Regions from separate parts of the Niabella sp. ZPM-14 genome, predicted to be linked through region 3. Evidence: riboswitches for the same ligand, from Rfam matches in the RefSeq annotation. Region 3 holds a riboswitch; each other region holds the start of a gene.

Region 1 (10,771 bases), 580 kb from region 3:
TAGGATAATACTTGTCTAAGCCATATTTGATTTGAGACGGTGGCAGCGTGGTGAATGTGTGGAACAGGCGATCCCAGATGGAGAATACCGCACCATAGTTACTATCCGTATACGGCTGCATCCAATGGTGGTGCACTTTGTGCATGTTGGGCGATACAAAGAGATAGCTCAATGTTTTATCCAATAGCGGCGGCAGGCTGATGTTGGCATGTGTAAAAGCAGTAGTGATCACGACCAGGGTTTGATAGATCATGACGCTGTACATCGGCGCGCCACTGATAAAGATCAGTAACAAAAAGAAAATACCGCGTAGCAAACTGTCGCCGGGATGATGCCGCAGGCCGGTGGTTACGTCTACCTTGTTGTCGCTGTGATGAATGAGATGGTATCGCCAGAGATAAGGATTTTTATGCATCACCCAATGGACCAGCCAACTACTGAAATCCAGCGTCAGCACACCGATCAAAATAGCACCCCACACATTGGCCCGCAACCAATACACCATGCCGAAGTCGGCATTGCGACACCAGTCGCTAAGCATCACGATCAGGACAGCCAGCGCGGTGTGTATGACCAGATGCATCACAGTAAAACCAAAGTTCACCAGTGCGTGCCGGAATTTGTTTTTGCGGTATTGCAGCCGGACAAGCGGAATCGCTCCTTCGATCACCCAGAAAAACAACAAGCCACCCACCAGGAGGGCCATTCGCTCCAGGGGCCGCTGTTCCAGCGTTGAGAAATATGTGATCACTTTGTCCATGATGTGAGGAGACCCGGCAAGCCAGATAAACCACCACTCTCACCTCCGGGGAAGATGCATGGCTACCGGCTTTCCGGCTCGCTGTTGAGTTCGTATTCATTTTCGCAATCAAAACAATGATACACCTGGTCCATCAAGGAAGCTGAGCCGTTCTTTAAAATAGCATCTTTAATGGCCATAAACCAATTGTTTGTTCGACGTGGCACACTGATCATCTCTATATTGTCTGATCCGCATCTGGGACAGGCATGTTGCTTCTTATAGGCATCTTTATCTTCGTTGATCAGCGCCAGCGCCCGTTCCTGCTGGGCTTCAGCCACCATTAGTTTGATACCGCCCACCGCATAAGTAAGAGCCGGATGTACACCCACCGTGTTTTCATCTTTCAGCCAACAGTTGATATTGGCTTCCTGCAAGCGACCCATTGTTAAATGGGCATTGATATAATCGTCAAATACGGCGGCTACTACAAAGTTCATGTATTAAAGTTAGCGCAATTTCAGGCAATAAAAAATGCCGTCTCAGGACGGCATTTTAATCGTATCGGTAAATGGCGTTGTTTAAACTTTTTTCATGCTGCGAACGGGATGGAGCCGGATCATGTGTGCCAATAAGGACGATATTTCATGCCGGTCTTTGTGGCTTCCGCGGCCCCGCACTCATTGCTGGCACCGGTAGCACTTTCTGATCCGATGATTGGATTGGCGCTTGCGTACAGAAACGGTCAGACGGAGACCGTCAGACCGGGTTAGGCGGGATTTCTTCCCGTCCGTCCCGGCACGGGCGGGCGCTTCGATTCGCTTTGAATGAGGATATTATTTTTAAATGTTCTGATGAATAATATTCAAAAGGTTAAACAACTTCAATGAATGCTTAATGAAATATTGCAAGCCCCGGGAAGTAAATGTGGTTGAAATCAACAACAGATCCGTCACTGCCATATTGAATATTTTTTACCAGGGCACCCGTGCCGGCATTATAGATCAGCAAATAGTTGATACCGGAAGCTGCGCCATAGCCAGCGATGCCATTGACAATAATATGATCTTGATTCTTATCATAACGCGCTACTCCATAGACCATGAACGGGTTGACGTCTATCGTTATAAAAGGTTGGCTTAATGATGCAGGGTTACCGTCTACATATTTATAGATACGATTGCCTGCATGATAAAACACCGCGTTCTCCTTCGTTGATGCGGTGAGGCGGGTGGGTGCATCAAGGCCGAAAGAACCGATCGTAGCAGGCAGCGCGACGCCGGCCGTATCTAAATTCTTATCGATCGCAATCAATCTGCTTCCCGTAGCAGCCCACACTTTACCATTGGGCGTTGTCACAAACCCACGGTTGATATCGCTAAAGCTTTTGACGAGCGCATAATTGTTCTCCGCGATAATCTTCGCTCCGTTGGATTGCAGGATATACACGTATGCTCCCGCCTTCAGCATGTCACCGGTGTTCACAGAAGAAATGGAAAGCAATTTATTTTGTACCTGCAGTGTGTTTAGGTTGATGGCATATACACCGTCACCCGTGCTTACCAGTCCTTCGCCCGGGCGCACGCCGATGAGGCTCCTCCAATGACTGGATTCCTGGTTGTAGCGTGCCTCTTCTTTTAAAGTATGCGCATCCAGCTTGACGATGGGCCCATTCATCTTGCTGGTGAGATATAATTTCTCTTCGAACAATGTGGCAAATTGAAGCGTGCTGGTCTTTGTAGTATTGGCAAGCGTTTTACCCGGATTCTCTTTCTCGTATACCTTGGTTGCTACGGTATCCGCACCGTAATGATAAAATTGAATCGTGCCGGCTGTTTGGGCGTAAGATCCTTCTGTGATAATAAAAAATCCGTTGTCGTAAGGCGCGGCTGGATTTTCGGGATCGACCGGCTCCGGTATAACCTCGCTGTTTTTAGAGCAGGAAAAGAAAGTGATCGCTACGATCAAGACAAGCAGCTTTGATAATTGTTTGTTGTACATATTTTTTTATTTGATTTTTATTGATGCTTCCTTATTGATTGAAATGCAGATCCCTGATGCCGGTAATTTCTGTGGACACTTCGCCAAGCCAGCCTCCATCACCCATCATAGCGGTTTGTACCTTAATGAAATCAATGGTTTTCAAATGTGCCGGATCTCCTTTGGCATTGACCGCATGGGCGATGTCGAAGGCATTGCCGCCATTGGCTGCCGAGCGATTATCCGCATAGCCCCACTCGTAAGGCAGGTTGGTGATGTAGCCGGGATTGCTGGTATTAAGTTGCCCTTTGAGCCAGGAGCCTTTCAGCGTATAGCTGTCGCCTGTAATCCATCCGGGATAATAAGCCTGCCGGTGAAAGCTGTTTTTCTTCACGAAGCCCGTATTGCCTTTGTTGTCGCGCCATTCCACGTTGGCATCTTCCGTAGCGGGCCGGAAATAGGTCACTTCATAATCCCGCAGGTAAACACCAGTCTTACCGGACTCGCTGCCGGCAAGTTCATACCAGGTATCATCGGGCTGTCCATTGCCATTATCGTCCGCCATTACGTATACAATGCCCGGCTCGCTCCATTCCGGTAGCGCGTTGCCGGCGATATCGATGTCTGCACCTTCTTTGTCGGGCACACTGTGGTCAAAGCCATAAACTACGTAACCACCCCACGCGCCGAGGCTGACCATGCCTGTTTTACCCATAAGGCTTTTAGCGCTTTCCAGGTTGCCCGGTGCTTTGTTGATAAACTGGCCGGGAGCGGGCACATATTCAAACAGTGTATCTACATAAGCAGAAGTACCGCCGGTCCTTACAGGTGCTGCTACCTCTACGGTGTAGGATCGCTTTACAGACCCAGCACTGTTGGTGGCTGTGTAAGACAGGGTATAGGTTGCAGTCGTGTCAAAAGCATGTTCAAACAGGCTTCCCGTGGCGACTGTTTGTTCGTTTATTTTCCAGACCTGTTGTACTTCCCGACCAGCATTGACAGCTGCTTCAATTTTTACTACTTCGCCTACAGAAGCATACAGTGTTGGCGCTTCAACAGAGAAGCGGACGACCGGCGCTACCATGGATTCCTTTTTACAGGAATATAACAGGAGCAGCCATCCGGCAAATGCTAATAATACATAGTGGTTGTTTGATTTCATGATGATGATGGTTTTATGGAGTGATCGTTTTATATACAAAAGCAAAGTGGGCAGGAATATTCCCGGAGCTAACGCTGAACAGCTTTTGCCCGCTGGCATTGTATCCGTACAATACACCAGAGGATACATAGTCCTTTGCGTCCGTGATATAAATGTTGCGGCTTACAGGGTCTGCTGTGATTCCGTAGGGTTTATCGATCGCTGTTTCAGAGCCGTCCCTGATAAAGCTGGCATTCAGCAAAGTCTCTGTTTGGGTATTGATCAGGTGAAAAGTGTTTTCCCACTTTCCTGTTTTATAACTGAAAGAAGAACCGATCACATACGCCGAATCGCCCGCCAGGCTCAGGTTTGAAGCAGCGATATCAAAAGTCTTCTTTATCGAAGCCGTCTTTGTATCTAATACGAGGAGCCGGGATGGAATATCATAATAATCTCCGCGCGAAGTGACATATAAATCTCCGTCTTTATCTGCTTTTAAGCGATGCAGATTGATGGCAACATCGATATCTTTTATTTTTTTAAAAGAAGACAGATCGATGGCAGATACCGTTCTTTCATAATCGGGTGGACTGTAGCCGCCGGAGTTGGCGACATACAGCGTGTTCGCCACAACAGCCATCTCCTCCGGTTGTCTGCCGACTTCTACCGTGCGGCTTATCTCAAGGCTTGCAGTGTCTACTTCAGCCACGATCCCGTTAGGTGCATTAGATCCCAGCGCGATATCGCCATTATAGGCACTGACGTAGGCTTTCCCGTTTGCAAATGTGATATAGCGGCAATTCTTGAGGGTAATGGTCCGGATGCGTTTTGCCGTTGCCAGGTCCATGACTTCGATTTTGTCAGACGCGTTAATGACGGCATATAATTTTGCTCCGTACGCTCCGATATCATTGCCCACATCGCCCAGACCCAGCGTTGCATCAGGGTTTGACTGAGTATAGATATTTCTTTTGTAGACGCCGCTGGCATAATCATAGTAATCGAGCGCAGCCATATTGGTATTCCAGTTGCCTTCATTCAAAAGATAAAAGCCTGCGATGGCGGAGTCCGCTTGCGGCGGAAGGGGCGTGGCTGTTCCTTCGTTGAAGGAAGTCTCTTTCCGGCAGGAACTAATTACGCATATACAAACAATAAAAAAAGCGGTGGCGGTAGTTATAGGGTTTTGTTTCATGATAAGATCATTTTTGTTTCAGAGATATAGGGTGAAGGATAGGCGATAGTTCCTGCCGGGCATCGGGAAGTTGAGCACCACATCATAATACTGATTGAACAGATTATTGATCTCAAGGCCGGCTTTCCAGCCACGCGGCGTTTTACTATGTTCGTATACACAGCCTAGGTCGGTTGTATACCAGGGTTGTAAATAGTTGCCCGATGTGTTTTCCGGCAGGGCATATCGTGCACCTGTATAAATGAAGCTGTAATTCAGTGTCACCGTTTTCCACAACATCGATCCGTGCATCGTGCCGCTATGCTCGGGCATATAAGGAATCTGTTGGTTGTAAGAAGATTGGCCGCGTGTTTTATTCAGCGCCTTTTGACAGGTGTAGTTAAGGCCATTGTTCCAGACCAGGCCCGCGCCGAGCCTCTTTGTAAAAGAAAGATTGGCTTCGAGTCCTTTAATATGAACACGCCCGAGGTTTAACATCATCCAGCGAAAGAGGTTGGCCGAGGGAACGGCAACGATCTTGTTGGTTACTTCATTATAGTAAGCATCGGCCTGCAGCGAAATATGATCGACAACAAATTTTATGTCCTTCATCCACGTGCAGCCGATATTGTATTGCCTCGTATATTCAGGTTGTAAAAAAGTATTTCCGACAAGCGTGTAATAGAGATCGTTGAAGGTGGGCATGCGCAGGCTTTCCTTATAAAAACCACGGATGGTCACATCTTTCGTGCCTGGCGGTTGCCAGGAAGCGGCAAATGTTGGAGACAGCACGCTCCGGTCGGAGGCCCCTTCAAAATATTTAACCCTATCATCAAAATAGCCATACAACAATGCTGCCTGTACCCACATGCGCTTCCACTTGAAATGATTATTGAAAGAACCGAGGTAAGAGTACCGCCGTGGATAAGCAAAACGGTAGAGGTTTGCTTCCAGCGTATGGTAGGAGATATCTGCAGACAGGGCGGTTTGCCACCAGGGATAGGGTTGGTATTGCTGTGCCAGTGATGCATATAATTCCCGTTGCTGATAGACATTGTTTAGCGGCCCGGTCGTTGTGATATAATCAGGATCGGCATACCGGGTCTCGTCGCTCGTGTATTTGATATGAAAGAGCTGCTGGTATTTTTCGGAAACGATTGTTTTATAGGACCCATGTAAAAACCAATTGCGGTCACCCAATCGCTGCGGATTGTAAAACCTGTTTTCGACAACGGCGCCTGGCAGCCCCCTGTCGGATTGATAGTAATAGGCTTTGATAAAAGCTTCTCCAGATTGACGAAAAGTTTTGAATAGGGTGGCCTCTGCTCTAAGGGCCGTTATATCTGCATTCTGACGGATCGCCGTCGTGTCAAACAAAGCTTCGTGTTTGCGAAACTTATATTTACCATGCGCTGTTACGACTTCCACATTTGCTGACAAAGCAAGATCTTGTTTAAACCTTTGCTGCCATAATAGAGATGGGTTGGCCAATCCGAAAGACCCGGTTTTAAAGGTAGCACGAATCTTTTTAGAGTGGGCCGCATCGAGGCCGGGCCGGGCCGTCTGAAGATATAAACCGGTGGAGGCAAACAGGGCCTTTGCGGGTTGGAGTAGTTCCGGACGTTGGCCATTGTACAGTTCGATGGCTTCGATATTATCCAAAGAATATTTACCAAGATCCACCGTTCCGTTTTGTGCGTTTCCCACAGGGATACCATCCAGGAATACGCCGACATGTTGCGTGCCCATGCTGCGCACGTTGATGGTTTTTAAACCACCGATACCGCCGTAATCCTTTAACTGTACGCCGGAGAAATAACGGATTGCATCAGCAACAGAAAAAGCATTGAGCCGCTGCAAAGCCGTGCCGGATAAGGATTGCACGGGCGTGACGGATGCAGACATGAACCTCTTTCTACTACTGTTCACCTCCACCCGCTCCAGTTCCTTTACCCACAAAGAGTCGGCCGATTGCGCAAGCGTCTTGCCTGCACAACATAATAACGACAACAAAATCCCGCACCGCCAAAGGCGCGCTACACCATACTGCATTAACTATTTGATTAAAAGAATCAAACAGCTTTGCGAACAATTGAAAACAAATAGTTTGCTACTAAAAGCATTTTTTGCATTCAAGCTTCAGTCCACGAAAGCTTAAAAGATAGCTGCTTTGGCAGGTCTCCTGACTTGTTCTCACTTTGAGCGGCCTTCCCATCCGCGGGGGCGGACAGTGGCTAAGATGTGTCAAAGCATTGATCAGAACTTACAGTAGCGGGTCTGTTCAGGATTTGCACCTGATTCCCTTTTAATCAACCGCGTCCGGGAAGGACGTGTTGAACCAATGCGGCGCAAAGGTAAGTGTTCGTGAAGAAATGGAGACGATTAAATAGAGAAAAGAATGCCACAACACAGAGATGACGCGCATTCAGGCGGATTGATGCGGTGTTGTATTGCTGAATAACCCTTCTTTTAACCAGGCTTTAATCATGCTAAAGAATAACTACGCCTCGCGGAATAAAAATTTTTCGCGCAAAGGAGATCTCCAATAATGTGTGGACATTGGAATGCGTTTAAGCATCCGCGCCCAGAGCAATCCGCTGAATGGGGGAGAACCGTAGGTTCGTTGTTATCTGTAATCAATATGGCCGTGCTTCAGTGCCTTCTAACTCTTCCTGTTATTGTTGGAAAGAAACAATAACATATTGGATTACCGACGCAGGCTTTTGGGGATGTAACAGCGTTCAATGAACGCAACAAAAATAACGAGGGATGGCTCGTGCCTGTCTTCTTAAAATTTAATGTTTTTCCGGATCGTATTCATGATCGATGTAACGCCGTCTAAAGTGCCATCGAAATAACGATTTTTCTGAAATGCGGGGCGGAACTGTGTTTCAATAATGCCGGATGTTTCGGCTTCGCTCAACAGCCGGGCGACAAAAGCACCATAATCAACTGACACGCGGCTTAGGTTTTTGCTGATGCTGATGGAAATGCATTTATCGCTTTTGCCGTGTACAGCTGCCCATTCTGCTAATGCAGCTTTGTTGGCCTCCTGGAAGCGGTCAGCGGTTATAGACGGGTCTTTAACCGTGGTTATTTTAATAGGGATCAGGTTGCTCTTTTCAAAATTGCGGAGCAATGAATCCAGCTTTTTTTCCTGCGCCGGCGTGAACAACGCTTCGTAGTCGTACACATAATTTATATCGGCGGGTGTGGCTGTCGTTTGAGATGGGAACACGACTTTCGCCTCTTGCTTAGCCGGGACGGATGGAGCTGGCGCTCCGGTTGACTTCCCGGAACTTCCGCAGGATGGTAACAGGGCAGCACCCAGCAATACAGACAGAATCGGGACGATGAACGTACTGCGACGCAACGAAGATGCCATAACAACTTTTGTTGGGTAAATAACGATTATTGGTTCAGCATAAGCGGCATTACCAGCATCAGCAACTCTTCATTTTCATCCTGGTCTACCGGTTTAATAAGGCCTGCTTTGGTGGGCGTGCTCAGTTCGAGATATACCTCCTCACTGTGCGTGCTGTTCAGCATCTCGATGAGGAACTTGGCGTTGAAGGCGATTTGCAGATCTTCTCCATTGTACTGACATTTCATGCGCTCGTTACCTTCGAAGCTGAAATCAACATCCTGGGCCGCCAGTTGCAGTTCGCTACCGCTGATGTCTAGTGCCACCTGGTAAGTGCTCTTATTACTAAATACGCTTACACGGCGTAATGCACCCAGAAACTCCTGCCTGTTTACGGTAAGCCTGTACGGATTTTCCGATGGGATCACCACTTTATAATCCGGGAACCGCGCATCGATCAGGCGACAGCTGAGACGGGTGGTGCCATGTGTCACGAAAAAGTGATTGCTGTTATAATTCAGCGTGATCTCATCTTCGTTGTCAGGCAGTGCTGATTTTAATAAGTTGAGTGGCTTGCGGGGAACAATAAAATTGTCGCCACCGGTAGCTTCTGCATCTTTTCTTTTATAACGAACCAAACGGTGCGCATCTGTTGCCACGAATTGGATGCCGTTTTTATCCAACTCGAAGAACACGCCGGTCATGGCCGGACGCAGGTCATCGGTGCTGGTAGCAAACAAGGTTTTGTTGATGGCCGTCACCAATGCCGAAGAGGTCATGGTGAAAGAAGTGGTATCATCGGCAGCCGGCTCTTTCGGAAAATTGTCGGGATTTTCGCCCATCACTTTATACTTTCCGCTATCGCTGGTGATCTCAACGCCGAAGTTTTTATCGATATTAAATGTCAACGGCTGATCAGGAATATTTTTAAGGGAGTCGATGAGGATCTTACCGGGTATACAAACGCGGCCATTGTCTTTCGCTTCGATTTCCATTTCTGTTCTCATCACTGTTTCCAGGTCGGTCGCAACGATGGTAAGCTTGTTGGCTTCAATCTCAAATAGAAAGTCTTCCAATATAGGTAACACTGTATTGGCATTGATCACACCCGAAAGATTTTGCAGTTGTTTAAGCAAAGCGTTTGATGATGCTATAAATTTCATCCCTTTATCTTTTGTTTTTTAAGTTGGTACGATGTAACGCCTTTATTATTTGTATGCCCACTCCGTGATATACAGTCAATGGGGCGTTTCAACCGAGTAAAGTTTAGTTTCCACCAGCCTGTTTACAGGTGCAGCGAAGCTACTATAAAAAAGATTTTGTGCAATATAATTTATTTATAGTAATCCGATGGATGGGAGCGTGGATAAGCAGGGCGGCCAGATCAAAATGGAAACCGAAACAGGAAAGCTTAAATACCAAAAGCGCGCTGAGGGTGATGGAAAAATGTTAATTCGAACGATTAAATGCCCCGCTCATTTCACCCCGAATCAAGCATAAACTGCTTTAAATAGCTGCAAAAGCCAAATTTCAAAAAGTCAAAGCAGCAAATATCCTGCACATTCCCTAATATTGGCCGGTCCGGTTGGGTCCGACCCTTCGCGGTTTTGGTACAGCACAGGGTTTTAATTGTTGAGCTGACAATAAATCATTTGTTTTGTATTTTTGGTCGGTCTTGCGTCGATGAGCTTTCTTTTTCTTATTGAAACCTTGGTTATAACAGCAGAACTCGTTAACTTTAAGAAAAATAAATATATAATTTATTTTACCTGAGACGGCAATGACCGGCCTGTTTCAGCAAAAAAGCTTATCTATCCGGTAACAATAGCAGTACATGATCTTGAGCCTCTCGCGCGCTGCATGGTTACTATAATAAGTCCGAAACCACTTTATTAAATATATTAGATCTACATTTTGACCAGGGAAAAAAGATACCAGCGCATTACGAAGTTCACTGTCGCTGTTGACTGCATCGTTTTTGGGTTTGACGGTACCCGACTGAAAATACTGCTGGTAAAGCGGGGACTGGAACCGGAAAAGGGTAAATGGAGCCTCATGGGCGGATTCGTCAACGAAGAAGAATGCGCGGATGCGGCGGCTAACCGGATCCTGAAAACACTCACCGGTCTGGAAGGCATCTACCTGGAACAGTTTCACACTTTCTCATCCCCCGAGCGCGACCCGGTACAACGAACGATCTCGATCGCTTATTTTGCACTTATCGATATTAATAAATACCAGGAGTCCATCAACACGGATTTTGAAGCGCAGTGGTTTCCGATAAAAGAATTTCCTCCTCTTATTTTTGATCACAACGAAATGGTACTGCTGGCACAGAAGAAACTTCAATATAAAGCTGCGTCGCACACGATCCTT
Region 2 (10,771 bases), 1.0 Mb from region 3:
CCGTGCCGCCGACACGCTTCGCATAAAACGCTACCAGGAACACGCCGAGAATAGTGCCATAGAAGAGGGAGCCTAATATATTCACCACCTCGATCAGGCTGCTGCTCCAGTTGGCAACAAACATGGCAACACCGATACAGAACAGGCTCCAGGCGATGGTGTATATTTTGGAATAGGCGTAATCATCGCGCTTTGCACGCGTAAAATATTTTTTATGGATATCAATGACGGTACTGGATGCAAGCGAGTTAATGGCCGCGGCGATGCTGCCCCAGCTAGCCAGGAATATAACAGCAATGATCAATCCGACCAGCCCGGCGGGAAGATAGTCCATCACAAATTTCAGGAAGATATAATTGGTGTCGTTATCGCTGCCCCCGTTTTCATTGATCAAACCTTTGATCTCATTTCGGATAGACATAACGCTGTCCTGTAAGCCGCGCAGCCCCTGCAGCTTACTATCTGCATTACCGGCAGCATAGTTTTCCAACAGCACGGCTTTCTGCTGATTCACGTCTTCCAGCTTCGTCTTTAATACATCCAGTTGTTGCCGGTGCTCAGAGTTTTCCAGGCGGGTCAATTCATAGTCATTGAAGAAAGCGGGCGCTTTATGGAACTGGTAAAACGCGAAAACCAAAACCCCGAGCAAGAGGATACAGAACTGCATCGGCACTTTAACGATGCCGTTCATCAACAATCCCATCCGGCTTTGCTTCAGGTTTTTTGCCGTCAGATAGCGTCCCACCTGCGATTGATCAGTTCCGAAATAAGACAGGGCCAGGAAGAATCCGCCGATAATGCCACTGAAAATATTGTACTTGTCTCCCCAATCGAAGGACCCGCTTTCGGTTCCGGTGGTGATAACATTGAACTTGCCCAGCTTTCCTCCTATCGATAAGGCGTCTGTAAAACCAATACCTTCCGGCAAACCCTTGACCATATAATAGCCGGCTAAAAACAAAGCGAGCATGATGATAAAAAACTGCAGCTGCTGCGTGTAAGCCACTGCACGGGCGCCACCGCTGACCGTGTAAATGATCAGCAAGCCGCCGATCAGCAGGTTGGTCAGGTAGATATTCCAGCCGAATATGGCTGATAAGATCAGGGAAGGCGCAAAGATGCTGATGCCGGTCGAAAGCCCGCGCTGGATAAGAAACAGCAGCGAGGTTAAGGTTCTCGTTTTGGAATCGAAGCGGTTTTCAAGGTATTCATAAGCCGTGTATACTTTGAGCCTGCTGAAAACGGGAACGAAAGAAATACAGATAACAATGGCTGCAAGCGGTAATCCGAAATAATACTGCACGAAACGCATCCCGTCGGTATAAGCCTGTCCCGGGGCTGCCAGGAAGGTCACCGCGCTGGCCTGTGTGCCGATGATGCTCAGCAACACCACGTACCAGGGCATGCTGCGGTTAGATAAGAAATACCCATCGAGATCTTTACTGCCACGGCTTTTATATACACCGTATAATATGATCAGCACGAGCGTACTGCAAAGCACTATCCAATCTAATCCGGTCATGAAAACTTTTTAGTGAGATAGTAAAAGAACAGGATCAGCAATACCAGCACCAGCAATACCAGCAGGTACCAGGATCGCCAGGATCTGAAGAGTGGAGGCCTGTTATCGTCATCCTGAAGATTCATCGTTTGGATCGGAGACTATTTAGAAAAACGATGCCCAGCCCGATCACCAATCCCAGCATCAGTCCCAATCGCACTCTCTTGATGAGCGTACCCACGACCAGTCCTATCACAATGGCTACCAGGAACGCCATTTCTCCCCGCCTGATTCCCATGATCGTTTTTTTATTATTGTTGTTCATTTTTAAAAATCCTTTTGCAAGCTATGCAGCGTAAAACTGATGTATTAAAGTTCCGCTTATGGCTTGCCGCGCTATTGCTCTTTTTGATTCAATGCAATCAGGTTGGCCAACAAGCGCATCGCGCCGGGCACTGCTGCCGGCAGCTCCCTGAAAAATACCAGGCCGGTATAAGTGAAATTCCCTTTGCCATAAGTCGCCGTAATCAGGCTGCCTTCGTCCGCGCGCTCGCCGGGATCGGCCATAGATAACAGAGGTGTAAAATGCTGGTCCCAGCCACCCGCATGATAAATGCTGCGCTCCTGAACCCAGCGTTCAAAGTCTTCGTCGGTGATCTTGTTGGGAAAGTTAAACACTTTATGTGAAGGCGCCATTATCGTTACTTTGGCCCGCTCGTCCGTGATCCGGTTGCGTGTAATGCTAAAATCGTAAGGCCCGATCTTGGATTTCACTGAACCCAGGTAATTGCTGGTGTTATATTGAACGATCAGGTTACCTCCCTGCTCTACATAATTCATCAGCTTATCATAATATTCATCCATCCACTCATTGGTGTTGTAAGCCCTGACGCCCGTAATGATAGCGTCAAAGCGCTTCAGGTCATACACGGGTAAGGTCGTGCGATCCAGGATCGTAACATCGTAGCCCATCCGCTCCAATACAACCGCCACCTTGTCTCCGGCGCCGGGAATATAGCCTACTTTTTTTCCTGCGGTTTTCAAATCAATATTCAAAGTGGTGATGAAGTCAGGATAGAAATAGCGAATGGACGGAATATGATCATAGTCGATACTTCTCAATGCCAGATGATAACCTACGGTATCCTTATCGGTCTTTTTGTTGGCATAAGCGGTCAATGTGTATACTTCTTCCGGAGCATGTTTTTCTGTCACATCAAAATTAAACACGGCCGTCTTGCCGCCGCCCAGCTGAAGCGAGCGCTGCTGAACGCCGGAATAATCAATACCGGTGAGGCCTGCAGTAATATTTCCTCCAATGTTAGTAAATGCATGAAGCTGAGTCTGCACACTTTGTGTTCGATGATCCGTTCTGTTGAACACCAATAAATTAGGCGACGCTGTAATTGTCGCGGGTGGCACCACGATCAACGGCTGATAGATCTCTCCCTTAACCGGATCGGTGTGTTTATACCTTACCGGCTTTTCAAACAAGAATCGCTGGCCAAGAATTTCAATGGAAAACTGCGCGGTATAGGCAGGCTGTACGTCGGCCTCTCCAATCAGTTTCTGATCTCCTACAAAAAACAGCCCTTCTTCTTTCCGTTCGTTCAACCAATACGGCTGCGTAACTTCCTTGGTCAGAGGCACCCGGATCTTTTCGTTCCAGGTGAGATTTATATTTTTTTCCAGTGTTTTATTGACATCGGTATTGGCTCCCGCAAGCGACAACTGTTTTAGAGCAGCCGGAACGCCCAGCCGGTTGTTGACAACGATATTGACCGGCACGTCACCCGTCTGAACCGCAAAAGGCTGATCCGTATACGCATCAATATATAAGCCGCTGCACTGCGCCACCAGGTCCTGCACTTCTTTTTTCTTTTTGCTGATCCATGAAGCATCGCCGCTTTGATCCAGCTTCTGATACAAAGCAACCAATGCCTTCACAGAGGCTTGCGGCGCCGCCGGATCAAACTGCTGCTCAATATCTTTGACCAGGTTTAAAATTGCCGGTCCGTTCTTGCCTATCCGGCTCCAGGTAATATCAACGCCGTCCAGTAACTGGCTTCGGGGAGCATCGCCGCCCGTTGTTTTGAAATATTCATAACTATCGCCACGCGTGGCTGCGGACCCAAAGCCCTGGGACTTATGCTGGCTGCGGCTTTCAGCCGCTATCTCGCCGTAGCTCTTGCCCAATAAGGTATTAAATCCGCCGACGTTGACATGAAACTGGGATGGGTCGGTGGTATTGTTTCCTCCGAAATTGAAGGTGTTCCAAAGAATTCTTTTGGCCTGCCAGGGTTGCACGTATTGCAGTTGTTCTTTGAACCGGCCGGGATCAGCCGCGGCTTTGAAAGCTTCGTTAGCAAGGATCGCGCTGGCCGTATGATGTCCGTGGCCACCTTCGCCGGTTACCGGAAAACGGGTGATAATAACGTCGGGTTGGAAATTCCGGATCACCCAAACCACATCTGCCAGCACTTTTTCTCTATCCCATTTGGTAAAAGTCTCTTCCGGATTCTTTGAAAAACCAAAGTCATAAGCCCGGGTAAAAAACTGTTCGCCGCCGTCGATCCGGCGTGCGGCCAGTAATTCCTGCGTTCTGATCAGCCCCAGCTCAATGCCTTGTTCGTCCCCGATCAGGTTCTGCCCCCCGTCTCCGCGGGTCAGGGACAGATAGCCGGTTTTGTACAGCTTATCATTGGCCAGATAAGCAATCAATCTTGTATTTTCATCATCCGGGTGGGCTGCAATATATAATACAGACCCTAACACTTTAAGCTTTTGGATATTTTGCAAGATCTGGGAAGCGCTTGTAGGTTGTGCAGATAACGCTGCATGAAAAAGCAGAAAAATAAAAGTCAAAAATCGCATCTTCATCTTACGAAAATAACAGAAAAGCGAAGAAGTTTCGCACAACGGAACAAAGAAAAGGTCCTTGCATCATGACTGGTTCTCGTTGTGCGAAACAGATCTTTAAGACTGATATACCAGCTGCCTTAGTTCTTTTGCAGCACCTACCATTTCAATCAGCGCTTTTTTCGTCTCTTCCCAATGCCTCGTTTTCAACCCGCAGTCCGGATTCACCCAAAGCTGCTCCGCCGGTATTACCGCCTTTGCTTTTTCCATCAATGCTACCATTTCAGCCTTAGACGGCGTTCTGGGAGAATGAATATCATACACACCAGGTCCTATCTCATTTGGATATTTAAAATCGGCAAAAGCGTCCAGCAATTCCATTTGGGAGCGGCTGCATTCAATAGTGATAACATCGGCATCCATGTCCGCAATATGTTGAATGATATCATTGAATTCTGAATAACACATATGCGTGTGGATCTGCGTATCATCTTTCACGCCGCTTGCAGAAATCCGAAAAGCTTTCACGGCCCATTGTAAGTATTCCTGCCAGTTTTCTTTACGCAGCGGCAAACCTTCCCGGATAGCGGGTTCGTCAATTTGGATGATCTTAATTCCCGCTTCTTCCAGATCCACTGCCTCATCTCTTATCGCTAAAGCGATTTGCGTGCAGGTTTGGCTACGTGGCTGATCATTGCGGACAAAGCTCCATTGCAAAATCGTCACCGGCCCGGTAAGCATTCCTTTCACCTTTTTTGGGGTAAGCGATTGAGCAAACGCTGTCCAGCGCAATGTCATCGGTGCGGGGCGGCTTATATCGCCATAGATGATAGGCGGCTTTACGCAGCGGCTGCCGTAACTTTGCACCCATCCGTTTTTTGAAAACACAAAGCCATTCAACTGTTCACCAAAATATTCCACCATATCATTGCGTTCAAACTCTCCATGCACCAGTACGTCAATCCCCGTTTCTTCCTGCCAGCGTATGGCTTCTGTGGTCTCCCTGGCAATTAAATGATCGTATTGTTGCTGGGTTATGATGCCCTTTTTTAATTTGGCTCTCCAGCTTCTCACTTCAGCTGTCTGAGGAAAAGAACCAATAGTGGTGGTAGGAAATAAAGGCAACCCTAATGCTGACCGCTGTTTCTCTTTTCGTACTGAAAACTTGCTCCTGCGCTGATCGTCTTTTTCAGTAATAGCGGCTACGCGATCCGCAACCTGCTTGTTATGAATTAACGCAGACGTTTTCCGGCTTTCGTTCGCGCTGGTATTCTCCGCCAGTTTTACATTTGCTGTAGCTTCATTTTCATGGTTCGCTAATTGTTTCAGGGTTACTACTTCTGCTACCTTTTGCTTAGCAAATGCAAGCCAGTTCTTGATTTCGGGAGTAAGTGTTGTGTCGTCTGTCTCCAAATCGAGATCACAGGGCACATGTAACAAAGAGCAGGACGGCGCTATCCAGATTCTGTGTGAGCCTATTTTTTCTACTGCTTTATTGATCAGCGAGAGGGATTGCTGGAAATCATTTTTCCAAATATTCCTGCCATCCACAACACCTAATGAAAGATGAGTTCTGGCGTTTATCAAACCGGTAGTCAAAACATCATCTAACTGTTCAGGGCAGCGAACCAGGTCGAGATGAATGGTTTGAACCGGAAGGTTTACAACAGTTTGAAGGTTTTCTCCATAACATCCAAAATAACTTGCCAGAATAATATGCAAATGGGGAAAACGGCTCTTAATGTCCCGGTAAGTTTTTTCAAAAACTTTTCGCTCGGACTCGCTTAGGTTTAATGAAAGACAAGGTTCGTCAAATTGAATATAGTGGGCATCGACATCATCCAGCTTACTGATAAGCTCCAGGTAAACGGGCAATAACTTCCGGATCAATTCGAGCCGGTGAAACCCCTCTTCTTTTTCTTTGCCTAACATCAAATAAGATACAGGCCCCAGCAGAACAGGCTTTGCGTTGATGCCACTTTTCTTTGCTTCCAAAAACTCATGTACCACTTTTGTGTTGTACAAACTGAATGACTGGTTGGCGGTAAATTCAGGAACCAGGTAATGATAATTGGTATCAAACCATTTGGTCATTTCCATTGCGGTTACATCGTGCCCATCCTGCTGATATCCTCTTGCCATTGCAAAAAGCAGGTCAATGTCGGGCAATTGTTTTGCTTTCATTAGCTCATGATACCTTTCAGGAATAGCGCCTACCATAAGGGAGGTATCCAGCACCTGGTCATAAAAAGAAAAATCATTGCAGGGAATCAGATCGACACCGGCTTCCTGTTGCAACTGCCAGTTTTGATGGCGGATCATCTTTCCTGCTTCCAATAGTTGTTGCACGGGGATTGTGCCTGCCCAGTATTGTTCGCAGGCTTTCTTGAGTTCACGCCGGCTACCAATCCGCGGATAGCCTAAGTTGTGTGTACGCATTTTTTGCTTTTAAGATGATAAAATCAGTTAAAAGCTCTTTGGCTCAACTTCAGCAAATACTTGAATGGATAAAGAGAATGTAAGGTATGTACATAGCTATTCCGGCAGGGCACACTACTCCCCGAAATAAAAATGCATCACTGACGGTCTGCTTCATTCCACGAAAGCATTGTCAATACAGTAAAGGCAGGTCTCCTGGCTTATAACATTTTCACCGTCCTTCCCACCCCGAAGGCATTGGGGCAGTGGACAACAACGGGTGAAAACTATTCGTTATTTACAGTTGCGGGACAGCTTGTGATTTACACACAATTCCCTATTAATCTACGTTAAGTAAAACCTTTTCCGTCTGATAAAGAAATAAAGTAAAGAACTTGGGGCGCAAAGGTAATGATAAAAAGGGCAGTAAGCTTTTAATCCTTTATCACGGCTGCATGCCATTTTTAGAGGGTGACGCTTTTTTACGGCAATGTATACAGGGAACTCAATATGAAAGAAAAGCCTTATGTATTCTTTATAACAAATTCAGGCAGCTGCACAAGCGCTTCAACGTTGGATACGACGGTTAATTTATGTAATGGATTTTCATACAAAAAGCCGTTGTGCAACATGGTTTCGATATGGGCCAGCAAGTGATCGTAAAACCCGTTGAGGTTAATAATATATATGGGTTTGTCGTGTATGGACAGGTTGTTCCAGGTGATCATTTCGAACAGTTCGTCCAGCGTACCGTAGCCGCCCGGTAAAATAACGGCCGCATCGCACAGCTCATACATTTTCCGTTTGCGGATATGCATATCGCCGACCACCAATAGTTCGGTGATCGTTTTGTGAGATCGCTCGCGGGCATCCAGTATCTCAGGGATCACGCCGGTAACACTACCACCGTTGTGCATCACCGCATTGGCCACGTCGCCCATCAGTCCTACATTTCCACCGCCATACACCAGCCGGATCCCTTTAGATGCCATCCACGCGCCTAAAGCCGTGGCCTGACGGGAAAAGACCTCATCACGCCCCTCTTTCGAACCACAAAACACTGCCAGCGATTTTATTACCATGACTGTAAATTTTCTTTACAAAAGAGCAGCATTTTTCCCTATCTTCAAAAATTAGTTTACCGAAACCAGTTCATTCATAAAAATTTAATATGTCCGCAGGGTTCCTATTTTCTATTGTCATTGCTTATTTTGTTTTATTGCTTGTAGTTGCGTGGAAAACCAGTAAGAATAGTAATAATGAATCATTTTTCATCGGCAACCGGAGCAGTAACTGGATGTTGGTGGCTTTCGGGATGATCGGCACCTCGTTGAGCGGCGTTACGTTTGTGAGTGTGCCGGGCGCTGTGGGCGCCGATGCTTTTGGCTATATGCAGATCACCCTGGGTTATATGATCGGATACCTGATCATAGCCTTTGTCTTGCTCCCCCTCTATTACCGGCTTCAGCTGACGTCCATCTATGGCTACCTGAAGACGAGAATGGGCATGCTTTCTTATAAAACCGGCGCCTGGTTCTTTATCATCAGCCGGCTGTTGGGCGCTACTGCCCGGCTGTACCTGGTGGTAAATATCCTGCAGGCCACGATCCTTGATAGCTTTGGCATTCCGTTCTGGATATCGACCCTGATCATACTGGTCATGATCATACTATACACATTTGAGGGCGGTGTAAAAACCATCGTCTGGACCGATACTTTGCAAACATCGGGTATGCTGCTCGGCCTGATCATCTGTACCATTTACCTGTTGCAACACATGGATATGAATATCACGGAAAGCCTGGATGCCATGCGCAGCGCCGGCCTGTCGCGGATATTTGGTACGGATGTTAATTCCAAATCGTATTTCGTCAAACAAATACTTGCAGGCGCTTTCATCTCATTGAGCATGACGGGGATCGACCAGGAAATGATGCAGAAAAGCATTTCAGTAAGCCGCCTCAAGGACTCGCAAAAGAATATGGTGTCCCTGGCCTTTATTATGGTGGTCGTGACCGGGCTGTTTTTATACCTCGGCGGACTGCTGCATTTATTTGCAGCGCAGGAAAACATTGCTGCGAAAGGCGACGCATTGTTCCCCACCGTGGCCGTTCAGCATATGCCTCCTTTCATTGCGGTGACCTTTATCATCGCGCTGATTTCGGCGTTGTTCCCCAGCGCAGACGGCGCTATGACGGCGCTCACTTCTTCCTTTTGTATTGATATTGCCGGGATCAACCGGCGTAACGATATAACGGAGCAGCAAAAAAAACGCTTCCGTCAAAAGATACACCTGACAGTGGCTTTCCTCTTTTTATTACTGGTACTGATGTTTCATGTGATCAATAACAATAGTATGATCGGCATCATCCTGAAACTGGCCGGGTATACTTATGGTCCGCTGCTGGGTTTGTTTGCCTTTGGTATTTTTGTGAAAAGAAGGCCACAGGATAAGCTGGTGCCGCTGGTTTGCTTCATCGCTCCTATCCTGTGCTTTTTAATCGATGCCAGCCAGTCCTTCCTTTTCGGTGATTTCCAGATCGGACTGGAACTGATCATTGTCAACGCATTCCTGACATTTATCGGGCTCTTTATGATCTCTAAAAAGGTCGACGCAAGCCAGCTGGAACAAGATAGTGTACATTAAAGATGACGGTTGTTAGATGGCGGTTGACAGAGGTGGGTGGCCAACTGTCATCTGTCAACTATTAACTGCCATCTGTCATCTGTCAACTAACAACTGTCAACTCAAAGATTATGGACTACGAACTTCTGTCGCAATTTGCCGACCGCCATACCACAGCAGAAGATGCGTTGCTGGCGGAGATCAACACTTTCACGAATGAGCATCACGCAGAGCCGCATATGCTCAGCGGTCATGTGCAGGGTCAGTTGTTGAAAATGATCAGTTGCATGATCCGTCCCGAGCGGATCCTGGAAATCGGCACCTTCACCGGCTACAGCGCACTATGCCTGGCGCAGGGCCTGACACGAACAGGCCGGCTCCACACGATTGAATTCAGAACAGCGACAGCAGATATTGCCCGCGGCTTCTTTGACCGGTCCGAATTCCGCGATCAGATACAACTTCATACCGGCAATGCGCTGGAAATCATACCCCAATTACAGGAACCCTGGGACCTGGTTTTTATTGACGCAGATAAGCCGGGCTACATCCCTTATTTTGAGCTGGCTTTTCCTCATCTTAAGAAAAATGGTTTTATCTTAGCAGATAATATTTTTTTTCATGGCGAAGCCTTGCAGGAAAATCCTAAGGGTAAAAGCGCCAAAGCCATCAGGCAGTTCAATGAATTTATCAACGAAAGAACGGATATAGAAAAAGTAGCGTTAACCATCCGGGACGGGCTCTACCTCATCAGGAAAATATAGCCTCCCATAAATGACCGGTTAAACTGCGACCAGACAGGATTTAATAACATTTATCAGTACGCAACATGATTAAGAAGCTTATTGTAGTCTTTGCATGGGTGTTCGCATCAATTTCAGGACGGGCCCAAAACAATGAGATCATTAAAAATTATATCAAGACCTACTGCGGTATCGCTGTAGAGGAGATGCAGCGAACGGGTGTACCGGCGGCCATCAAACTGGCGCAGGGCATCCATGAAACCATGGCCGGGCAAAGTCCGCTGGTGCTGAAATCGAACAATCACTTCGGTATTAAGTGTAAAGCAGGTTATGCAGGTCCTTATGTGCTTCATGATGATGATCGCCCGCAGGAACGTTTTATGAAATACGAAAATGCCGATCAGTCCTACCGCGATCATTCTGATTTCCTGAAGAACCGCTCGCGCTATGCGGATCTGTTTCTCCTGGATCCCACCGATTACCGGGGATGGGCATATGGTCTGAAAAAGGCCGGTTATGCTACGAATCCAAGATACCCGCAACTGCTGATCAACTTCATTGAAAAATACGAATTAGGAGCATACACTTTGATGGGCCTGGGCCAACTGGCATTTAATGAAGACG
Region 3 (10,771 bases):
GTGTATGGCTGCAGACATTTACCGTGTACCCGACGCTGCAAATCACTGCAAGAGTCCGGCCGCATTGGCTGCGAAGATCTTCACAGAGATTGCCAGCAGGATCACTCCGAAAAATTTACGAATGGCCGTCAAACCGCTGGGTCCGAGCAATCTTGAAATGCCGCTCAATGATTTTAAAACAATGTAAATAACCACCAGGTTCAGGAGAATAGCGATCAGGATGGTTTGCACTTTATAATTGGCCTTGAGCGACATGATGGTGGTCAATGTACCCGAGCCCGCAATCAGCGGAAAGGCCAGTGGCACTAATGTAGAGCCCTTCACATCATCGTCCGACTTGAAGAATTCAACGCCCAGGACCATTTCAAGACCCAAAATGAAGATCACTATAGACCCCGCCACGGCAAAGGATTTCACATCCAAACCGAGTATGTTCAAAATGGGATCACCCAAAAAAAGAAACAGGATCATCAACGCGCCGGCAATAAGCGTCACTCTCAGTTCCCTGATTCCTCCGGCCTTATTTTTTATAGAGATCAGGATGGGTACAGACCCGATGATATCAATGATCGCAAAAAGGGTAAATGCAACGGTCAGAATGCCTTTGTAGCTGAAGTCCATAGTATCGGTTTGGTTTATCGACAATCAAAATACCGCTACGAATATATACCATTGTTTTCGCTCACGCGATGCCGACACACTCGAAATCTGATTTGACACAAACCCCGGTCTCACTGTCCGTTATAACTTCAGCCTCAATCCTACCGTAAGAGAACGCCCCAGCACATCATAGCCATAGACCTCGTAATAATCAGCATCGAGCAAATTGGTCAGCTGGGCGAAAGTGCTCACCCGTTGTCCGAGAAAACGGTATTCAGCGTACAGATCCCACAGGCTGTAGGCTTCAAGAGGCACGTTTAACTGGCGGTACGGCGGCGCGGATTCAAAATACAAGTCGCTTCTTTTTCCAAAATGCTGGAAGTTGGTACTTACATATAAGGCGTTGGTGACCTGGTAGCCCAGGTTGGCGCCGAAGATATGTTTCGGCCTTTTGAACAGATTGTTATAGGTGGTATCGCCCGCCGCTGAAGCAGTCGTTACTTTTCCTTCCGTAAAGGTATAAAACAGCTTCAGCCGGATATCATCAGTGAGACGCCATGCAGATTCCACTTCCAGGCCATGATCCTTTTGACGATTGTAATTAACATATCCCTGGCTTTGATAGGTGATGATATTTTTGGTATTGCGCGCAAATCCGACTACCCGGATATCCAGTTTTTCGTCAAGTGTGGTGTATTGCACTCCTCCGTCCAGGGTACGGGAGGTTTCCGGCTGAAGATCGGGGTTGGCGCCAAAAGCACCATACAGCTCTGATAAGGCAGGCGCTCTGAAGGCCGTTCCGTAGTTGATAAAGAGCTTGATCTGCCGGTTGATGGAATAGGATGGGCTGAAAGAATACGTGAAGTTGTTGCCATACCGGGAATGGTGATTCCAACGCGCTCCGGCTTCTATGTTCAGCCCCTTCCAGTTGCGGAGGAAAAGAGAAAGATAAGGGCTGATCATTTGCGTGCTGGTGTCAGCAGTTTCCGGATTAGGATTTTGCATTGTGATGTCATCATACCTGATGCCTGCTAATGTCTGGAAATGCGGATGCCAGTCGATGTTGCTGAACAGCTCCGCAGTTTTCTTATTACCTTTATAAGACTTGACGAATCCTTCAGGATACTGCCGTTCCACGTCATCAAAAGAAAATATCCCGTTTATACTGGCTTTGTCAAAGCGATACCGCGCCTGCGTTCCGGCTGAAAGCAATTCGGATAAAAACCGGTTTTGACCGCCCACAAAAGCATCGTTGGCAAAACTACTTTTAAAATAAGCGTAGCGGAAGAAGGGCTGCACATGGAACCGATCGGTCACTGCGCCATCGATATCCAAGCTGACAGCGTTTCTCAGCATGCCATTTCTCGGGAAGTCCTGTGTTCCCAACGTATCTTTTGCTTCTGCAATGCCTCCCGTTTCATCGTGCATGAAAGATATATTGTAAGAAGATTTGTCAACGCTTCCGCTGAGGCCTGCATGCGCCTTCAATGTGTTATAGCGCCCGTAGCTTAGTCCGCCATACAGGTTTGCCGGCTTGCCCGCGCCTTTTTTCGTAATGATATTGATCACACCGGCCAGCGCGTCTGTTCCATACAGCGTGCTCTGGGCGCCTTTTAATACTTCTATTCTTTCGATTGCATCCACCGGAAACATTCTCAGATCGTAGGCACCACCCACGCCGGTAGGATCATTGACCGGTACTCCGTTGACGAGGATGACGGTGTAGGCATTGGACGCGCCACGCAGGTAGACGCTCTTATCCTTACCTGGATTGGTGTTAGCCCCGTTGATGATCAGGCCTGCCTGTTCGTTGAGCAACTGCGCCAGGTCTTTTCCGCCGGCCTTCTCGAGTTGTGCACTGGTAATGATGGTTACCACCTTGCCTGTTTCGCTGACATCTTTGGGAAACCGGGTTGCCGTTACGGTCACTTTTTCTAATTGCTCATCAGCAGTTGTGTTTTGCGCTTCAACGAAGCCATAAGCCATTAAGGCGGTCATGGCCAGAATACATTTTTTCACTTTGACTGTTTTTGGTGATGGCAGGGAGAACGGGGAAGTATATAACGCACGGCGGTTACATCTTCACACTTTTCACCCGAAAGCCTGAATAATAGTTGATGTTGGCAGGTCTTCTGGCTCAGGGTTTACTTTGATGCCTTCCCGCCTGCGGAGTGCAGGCAGTGGCTCGTCTCAAAGCTGCTCTTCCATGAAGAGGCCCTTTACAGCTACGGGGATAGCGCCGGTCTTTCACCGGACTTCCCTTTTAATCCGCTGCCCGGTGGCAGCGAAACCAAAATCGCCGCAAAAGTAGTGAAATATGCCCATGTTGAATGATTGGACCTCAGAGGTTTTTGACACCTGCGAGGTTCGACAATGATTACCGCGCGTGGGGCGTGCTTTTATTTTACCAGCCCGGTCACTTCATGAAAAATAATGTAGAGACCCATGAGCAACACAAACCAGCCAAATCCCCGCTTTAACGTTGCGCCGTCCAGGTTGCGGCCAACAAAAGCGCCGAGCAGGATCCCGGCGACGGATATGGCAGTTATTTTCAACAGCAAGCTCCAGTCCATTTGATGATGCGTGACGTCGTCTGCAAAACCGATGAGACTATTGATGGTAATGATCACGAGCGAAGTCCCGATAGCGGTCTTTACAGGCAATCGCAATAAAATCACCAGGGCAGGGATCAGCAAAAATCCGCCCCCGGCGCCCAGCAAGCCAGTCACCAGGCCCACGCCCGCTCCATAACCTGCAATCCTGAACAGTCCTGCAGGTTTTAGAGGCTGAGCCGCTGCTTTGAGAGCACTGTCTTTGATCATGGAAAAGGAAGAACCGATCATCAGGACGGAGAAAAGTATCATGGTGAGAAATGAAACCGGAACCACCGTCCCCAGGATCACCAGCTCGCGCGGCAGATGTGGTATCACATAGTGCCGGATACAAAACACGGTGACGACCGATATCATTCCAAATACCACTACCGTTTTAAAATCGACCTGCTTCCGGACGAGGCTATGAAAAGAGCCGACGAGACTGGTAACGCCGACAATAAAAAGAGAATAAGAAGTGGCCAACACCGGAGCGACACCAAACAAATACACCAAAATGGGCACGGTCAAAATTGAGCCTCCTCCTCCGATAAGTCCAAGAGATAAACCAATGAGCAAAGCAGCCATGTATCCAACAATCTCCATAATCTGAATTGATGCAACGGTGCAAATATCTCATAAAATCCGAAAGCGCGCCCAACGGTCCGCTCGAGAGAAAATAAAAATGTCGCCGGTTCCCTTTCCCGTGAGGAATGCAAAGACCTTTTTCTTTATCTTCCAACTTGAATGAAAAAACAACTCGGACTGTTTGATCTTACCATGATCACCGTAAGCTTTGTGATCGGCATGGGCATCTTTCGCGCACCTGTCAACGTGGCTGCGGCCACTCCGGATATCACCACCTATTTTCTTTGCTGGCTCGCGGGAGGGATTGTTGCTTTTTGCGGTGCATTGACCTATGCGGAGATCGGATCGCGCATGCCCGCGACCGGTGGCTATTACAAAGTTTTTTCTTTCACTTATCATCCTTCAGTGGCATTTGCCATTAACTGTATTATTCTCGTGAGCAATGCCGCTTCCCTGGCTATGGTGGCTATTGTTGGCGGCGAATACATTGCCGGCATCCTTTTTCCTTCGGCTACCCATGTGCAAACAGTAGAAGTAGCCTTGGCGCTGACGGCGATCGTTATTTTTTATGGCGTCAACATGCTTGGATTGAAGATGAGTTCCAAAACACAGAACGTTTTAATGCTGATCAAGATCGGACTGGTCGCGCTGCTGATCGGCTCCATCTTTTTTGCGGAAGCCGCACCAGCGAGCGCTGCTGTATCCGATGCCGCCGACACGCCGTTTATGGATCATGTAAAGGCATTTGGCATCGGCCTGGTGGCCGTCAGTTTCACCTTTGGTGGTTATCAGCAAACCATCAATTTTGGAGAAGAAGTGAAAAACCCGGCGCGTACCATACCCCGAAGTATTTTTGCCGGCATCTTCATCATCGTTGCCCTATACCTGCTGGTCAATTATGCTTACGTGCGCGTCATCGGCTTTGAAGAGCTGAAGACGAGTAAGAATATCGCCGCCATCATGGCTTCAAAAGTGTTGGGAGCGAAAGCCGAAGCGGTCTTGTCGGTGTTATTGTTCTTAGGTGTGTTGGGTTATATCAACGGATCACTGCTGAGCAACCCCCGCGTGATGTATGCGATGAGCATTGATAAAGTATTACCTGCCGCCTTTGCCAAACGCAATCAGCAAGGGGTGCTTATCACGTCATTAAGCGGCTTTTCAGGCATCGCGGCATTGGTGGTGTTTTGGGCTGAAGAGTTTGACCGGATCCTGAGCTTTTCTATTTTCCTGGATTGCTTTGGTATGGCACTTTCTGCAGCCAGCATATTCGTCATCAGGAAAAGAACGACGCATCTTAGCGGGCCGGGCGTTTTTCGTATGAAGCTGTATCCCCTGTTACCGCTCATTTTTATCGCAGCGTATCTTTTTTTGGCAATCAGCATCTTAATGGATTATGATAAAAACCATTACGCCGGTCTAATAGGATTGGCTGTATTGGCATTCTTTACGGGGATCTATTTTTTGTTTATCCGTAAAAGAAAAGGATAGTAATTGATGGGGATGCCAATTGACTTGCAGGGCCTCCAGTCCAAACAATATTCCACAACATTCAACTATATTCAACAATACCAATATGGACCTATCATCGATTATCACTGAATTAGGCGAAGACCGCAACCGGTATTTTAATGCCGTATCACCTCCCATCTGGCAAACCAGCAATTTTTCTTTTGACAGCGTAGAGCAATTCAGTCATGCGTTTGAAGACGAGCGTAATGAATATATTTATAGCCGGGGCATCAATCCGACGACGGACATCCTGAGAGAAAAACTTGCCGCTTTGGATGGCGCTGAGGATTGCCTCCTTTTCAACAGTGGCGCAGCAGCGATCTTTGCAGGAATATTTACCCAGCTAAAAGCGGGTGATCATATCGTTTCTGTGAAGAACCCCTACAGCTCTGCCAAAAAAATGTTTGATGCCATCCTTCCGAGGTTCAACGTGAGCGTGACCTACGTTGATGGTAAAACCATTGAAGACTGGACCGCCGCGACAAAAGACAATACGACTTTATATTATCTCGAATCCCCCAATAGCTGGACCTATGAATTGCAACCTTTGCAGGAAATCGCTGATTTTGCCAGGCAGAAAGGAATCGTAACCTTTATTGATAATACTTACTGCACGCCGATTTACCAGAATGTGATTTCGATGGGGATTGATATTGCCATGCAAACGGCAACAAAATATATTGGCGGGCACAGCGATACCCTCGGCGGGGTGCTCTGCGGCAGCAAGGCGATGATGAAAAAAATATTTGACACGGAATTCATGACCATCGGAAGCGGCCTGCAACCTTTCAATGGCTGGCTGCTCCTGCGCGGACTGAGAACGCTGCCCATGCGACTCGAACGCATCCGCCAGACCACCGCGCAACTGGTTCACTTTTTAGATCAGCATGAACAGATCGAAACCATCATTTTCCCTTTTCATCCTTCCTTCGATCAGCACGAGCTGGCCAAAAAGCAAATGAAGGCAGCGCTGGGTTTGGTGACGATCACGATCAAAGATCCCACGCGCAAAGGCATTATCCGGTTTTGTGAAAGCCTCAAACATTTTTTGATGGCGGTCAGCTGGGGCGGCCATGAAAGCCTGGTGATCCCCCGTTGTGCCTTCATCCCCGAGCATGCCTACCAGGAAGACCAGGAGCATCACCGGCATATCCGTCTTTATTTCGGACTGGAAGATGCTGACTATTTACAAGCGGATCTGGCTCAGGCTTTAAGCCAGTTTGACTAGCGTCTGCAGAAAGCAGCGGCGTATTGTATGAATGGATAATCAATGCTTTATAGTTGATTCGTCCTCTCAAATAATGCTTTCGTCCTTGAACCGATATTATAGGCAGCAGGGGTTCCTTCCAAGCTGATGGGGCACTTATCTTTGTGCAAGAAAGACACTTTGGTATGTCTTTTGCTCGAAAATTAGTTTTGGCTGATTTTAAACCTCATCTAATAAACACGGTTCATTAATATGAATAAAATCATTGCTGTTGTATTTATTGTACTCCTGGCCACCTTTAATGCCGACGCTCAAAAAGGACAAAGACTCAAAAAATTAGTAGGTAAAAAGTCCGCTATCTCTTCCACACTGCCTTTATCAGTTATTGAAATTCCCACCGGTACCTTTGTTATGGGGGATCAGTCAGATACTTCTTCTGTTCTGAAAAGAGAACAATCCAAACCTGTACTGATCAGCGGATTTTATATGTCGCAGACAGAGATCACCAATGCGCAATACAAGGAGTTTGTATACTGGGTGCGTGATTCGATAGCCGCACGGTTGCTGGGTGGAGAATATGTAACGATCGTTGCGGGCGACACGGCCGTCAACTGGGACCGGGCTTCTAAGATCAATTACTCAGACCCCGCGATCATGAATGGTCTTGGCGACATGTTGCTCGATCCTTCTAAAACGATCAATAACAAAAGGACCATCGACCCGCAGAAACTGGTTTATTTACTTCAAGGTTTCAACTACCAGGAAGCGGCGAAACGAGAGAACCGCAACCGGGCACCCAGCGAGTTCATTTATAAATATGCGGTGCCCATCTATCCCGACACGTTGTGCTGGATGAGAGATTTCGGCTATTCCAATAATGAGCAGATGGCCGTGGGTTATTTTGCCAGCCCCAAATACCAGAATTATCCTGTTGTTGGCGTCAGCTGGAACCAGGCCAATGCTTTTTGTGATTGGATGACCAAACAGAAGATCAATTCCTATCAGAATAAAAATAACCTGGCGCGGGGCGGTAAGTGTCGCCTCCCTACCGAGGCCGAATGGGCTTATGCGGCCAGCCTGAATAAAGCCAACAACCCCGACCAACCGGTCAACACCGACGCTGATGCAGACGGCATCCCCGATATGAATGCGCAAGGCAGGATCTTTCCTGTATATGTCAACCAGCGCAAAAAAGGCGAAGCCGGATTATATAATATGAGCGACAACGTTTCCGAATGGATGATCACTTCTTATTACGAAGGAGGTGAAAACTTTCAAAACCGGTTCAACCCTGATATACAATTCGGAACCTCTCAATCCCAATCCAAATTTCAACGACGCAAAGTATTGAGAGGCGGTAGCTGGAAGGATGCGCCTTCCCTGATCACTACGGCCAACCGGTCGTATGAAGACATGGACGCCACCCATTCCTATATTGGTTTTCGCGTGGTGGTCAACCTACCGGAATAATTATCAAACCTCAAAAAATCAAAAAAGACCTATATGCAGGCAGAAAAAAACTCGAACATTCAGCGCTATCTGAACATCTTCTTCTCGTTAGGTGCAGTACCTGTCTTATTGGGTGCTTTATTTAAACTGACCAATACCGCGCCCGTCGGCGACCCTGACACCTGGCTTAAATTCGGGATGTATACAGAAGCCCTGGTGTTCCTGATCTACGCATTGATGTATGCCTTTAAACCCGAAGCCTTGGACGATGCTACAACCGTAGCGGTTGTCGAAACGCCTGCGGTTGCCAGGACCTCCCGGACCGGCAGCGCGCTTGCATCCATGGATGAAATGTTGCAGGCGGCAGACATTACTCCTGAATCGCTGAATAAATTAAGTGAAGGATTTAAAACCCTTGAGACCAATATCAACCGGATCAGCAGCGCCTCTAACAGCGTGGTGGAAACTGAAGAATATGCTAAGCAGGTAAAAGAAGCCACTTTATCCATTCATCGCGTGAATACCTACTATAACAAGCTGGCAGAAACCTCTCACGCGTTGATCAACAGCGCCGAAGATGCGAAGGCGACACAGAGAGAGATGGCTGAGCTGGCGCAGAACCTGGCCAAACTCAACCAGATGTACAGCAGCATAATCTCGGCCATGCAAATGAAAGGTGGGTAATCAGCCTTCCTATCCGTTTAGATCGACATTTAATTCGACATTTAAAATCCTACATTCCAAATGGCTTTACCTAAAGAGCCCCGTCAGAAGATGATCAATGTGATGTATTTGGTGCTGACAGCATTGCTGGCACTGAATATATCAAGCGAGGTATTGAATGCTTTCAGAACTATGGATAAAAGCTTTTCTAATGCCAACGCCACGATCGATAAAAAAACGCAGACCATCTTTGCTTCACTGGAACAAAAGATCAACGATCCCAAAACCAGAGACCTGGCCGCCATCTGGAAACCAAAGGCAGACAGGGCAAAGCAGTTGTCTGATGAAATGGTGCAATATATCGACAACATTAAAACACAGATACAAAACGAAGCCGGTGGCGCTAACGGCGGACATTTCAACGAAAAGAATACGAACGCCGCCACCAAGATCCTGGTAGATGGAACAGCGGGAGCCACCTTATTCAATAAACTGACCGATTATAAAAAAAGTTTGCTGGGCATTGATGCGAAGATCAACAGCCAGTTCCAGAACAGCCTGCCGCTCGATCTGAGCATGCCTGAAGTGCAAAACAAAAGTAACAACACCTGGGAAGCCGCTTATTTCAGAAGAACGCCTGCGATCGCGGCGATTACCCTTCTTTCGAAGTTTCAAAGTGATATTAAAAATGCTGAAGCACAGGTGGTAGAATATTGCCACAACCAGATCGGGGAAGTACAAGTAGTGTACGACGAATTTCAGGCGCTGGCCACCGCCAATGCGCAATTCCTGCTTCCGGGCAGCGAATTCACCATTACCGCCGGTGTGGGAGCGTTCAGCAAAAATGCAAAGCCTACCGTTACGATCGACGGAACACCGGTTCCTTTGAATGCAAACGGACTGGCGGAATATAAAACAACGGCAGGTGGCCCCGGGACCTACACACGCAAGGTGAATATCTCCTTCGTGAAACCCGACGGCACTACCGCGACACTTACAAAAGATATTACATACGTGGTGGCCTCTCCTACAGGCCTGACGGTGAGCGCGGACGCTGTAAAAGTATTATACATCGGGCTTGAAAACCCGGTATCTGTGGGTGGGGGCAGTGGCACCAACGCCAGCAACCTCCGCGTTTCCATCAGCCAGGGATCTATTTCCGGAAGCAAAGGACGGTACGTTGCGAAAGTGACCACGCCCGGGATCGCGAAAATTACGGTGAACGACGGAAAACAAAATACCACTTTTGATTTCCGTGTCAAATCCGTTCCCGCGCCAACCGCGATGGTGGGCAACAGCAAAGGAGGCCGCATGAGTGTGAACTCCTTTAAAGCGCAGGCCGGTGTTCGTGCCGAACTGGAAAACTTTGTATTTGAAGGCGTGAAGTTCACGGTGTCAAGCTACACCATGACCTTTACCGGTGCGGGATATCCTGAATTCATGCACAAATCCGTAAGCGGTAACTCGTTCAATTCTGTACGTTCGCTGATCGAAAGGGCCAGACCAGGCGCGACGATTACAATTGATGAGATCAAAGCAGCAGGGCCGGGTGGTATGCGCACCTTGCCGCCGATAGCATTTAACCTTTACTAATTAATATATAGTTTTGGTTTAATATTTGAGGCATTACAAGGCATATTTGAAAGTACTGCTTGAACAAAATAAAAATGTTAAACGGTTGATTTTGATGGATTAGCCACCCGCTGACCAAAGAATCGCTATAAAAAATATAAACGAATGAAGTTTCTTTTTTACTGTACGCTACTTTTTTCATTGCTGCTCAGTAGCGGGGTGATGGCTCAGCGCGCACCGCGCAGTGCATATGACACCCCTGCTCCGTCCAAAAGAACGAACACGCCTCCCGAAAGCAACACGGGAAGAACCAACCAGGGCGACACGGTTCCCGCTCAGGGCGGCGAAGGCGGCGATTATAACAGCGGCATGCCTGAAGCGAACTTACCCCTCGAAGTCATTGAAGACGATGGAGAGGGCGGCTTGTATGGCACCAGTCGCCGCTCGTTAAGAAAAGACAATATTTTAGCAGACGATAATACTGACAGCACAGCAACACCTCTTCCCTACACGCCGCTGTATTCTGCTGATGCCTTGTACCGTGTAAGAGTATGGCGCACTATTGATGCCCGCACCGATCAGAACGCGCGGT

The links. A riboswitch is a leader RNA that binds a small molecule or an ion and turns the genes downstream of it on or off. The one in region 3 is predicted to bind cobalamin.
Region 1: another riboswitch for cobalamin. It lies ahead of ACU37H_RS10875 (TonB-dependent receptor plug domain-containing protein); the one in region 3 lies ahead of ACU37H_RS08530 (TonB-dependent receptor plug domain-containing protein).
Region 2: another riboswitch for cobalamin. It lies ahead of metE (5-methyltetrahydropteroyltriglutamate--homocysteine S-methyltransferase); the one in region 3 lies ahead of ACU37H_RS08530 (TonB-dependent receptor plug domain-containing protein).

What each region holds. Positions count from the first base shown of each region.
Region 1 is NZ_CM181148.1:2,574,680-2,585,450, reverse strand. It holds gene ACU37H_RS10900 (sterol desaturase family protein) at 1-760, opposite strand, end outside; gene ACU37H_RS10895 (putative signal transducing protein) at 823-1,239, opposite strand; gene ACU37H_RS10890 (DUF5074 domain-containing protein) at 1,634-2,740, opposite strand; gene ACU37H_RS10885 (PKD domain-containing protein) at 2,772-3,881, opposite strand; gene ACU37H_RS10880 (YncE family protein) at 3,895-5,052, opposite strand; gene ACU37H_RS10875 (TonB-dependent receptor plug domain-containing protein) at 5,071-7,083, opposite strand; cobalamin riboswitch at 7,187-7,389, opposite strand; gene ACU37H_RS10870 (TPM domain-containing protein) at 7,820-8,416, opposite strand; gene dnaN (DNA polymerase III subunit beta) at 8,443-9,558, opposite strand; gene ACU37H_RS10860 (NUDIX hydrolase) at 10,310-10,771, shown strand, end outside.
Region 2 is NZ_CM181148.1:948,767-959,537, forward strand. It holds gene ACU37H_RS03965 (sodium:solute symporter family protein) at 1-1,522, opposite strand, end outside; gene ACU37H_RS03970 (hypothetical protein) at 1,519-1,647, opposite strand; gene ACU37H_RS03975 (hypothetical protein) at 1,644-1,826, opposite strand; gene ACU37H_RS03980 (PIG-L family deacetylase) at 1,898-4,381, opposite strand; gene metE (5-methyltetrahydropteroyltriglutamate--homocysteine S-methyltransferase) at 4,478-6,799, opposite strand; cobalamin riboswitch at 6,968-7,158, opposite strand; gene ACU37H_RS03990 (LOG family protein) at 7,303-7,860, opposite strand; gene ACU37H_RS03995 (sodium:solute symporter) at 7,950-9,425, shown strand; gene ACU37H_RS04000 (O-methyltransferase) at 9,536-10,168, shown strand; gene ACU37H_RS04005 (glucosaminidase domain-containing protein) at 10,234-10,771, shown strand, end outside.
Region 3 is NZ_CM181148.1:1,997,222-2,007,992, forward strand. It holds gene ACU37H_RS08525 (MarC family protein) at 43-621, opposite strand; gene ACU37H_RS08530 (TonB-dependent receptor plug domain-containing protein) at 742-2,619, opposite strand; cobalamin riboswitch at 2,706-2,910, opposite strand; gene ACU37H_RS08535 (sulfite exporter TauE/SafE family protein) at 3,000-3,797, opposite strand; gene ACU37H_RS08540 (APC family permease) at 3,939-5,267, shown strand; gene ACU37H_RS08545 (trans-sulfuration enzyme family protein) at 5,353-6,516, shown strand; gene porK (T9SS ring complex lipoprotein PorK/GldK) at 6,748-7,965, shown strand; gene ACU37H_RS08555 (GldL-related protein) at 7,999-8,628, shown strand; gene porM (type IX secretion system motor protein PorM/GldM) at 8,689-10,200, shown strand; gene porN (type IX secretion system ring subunit PorN/GldN) at 10,345-10,771, shown strand, end outside.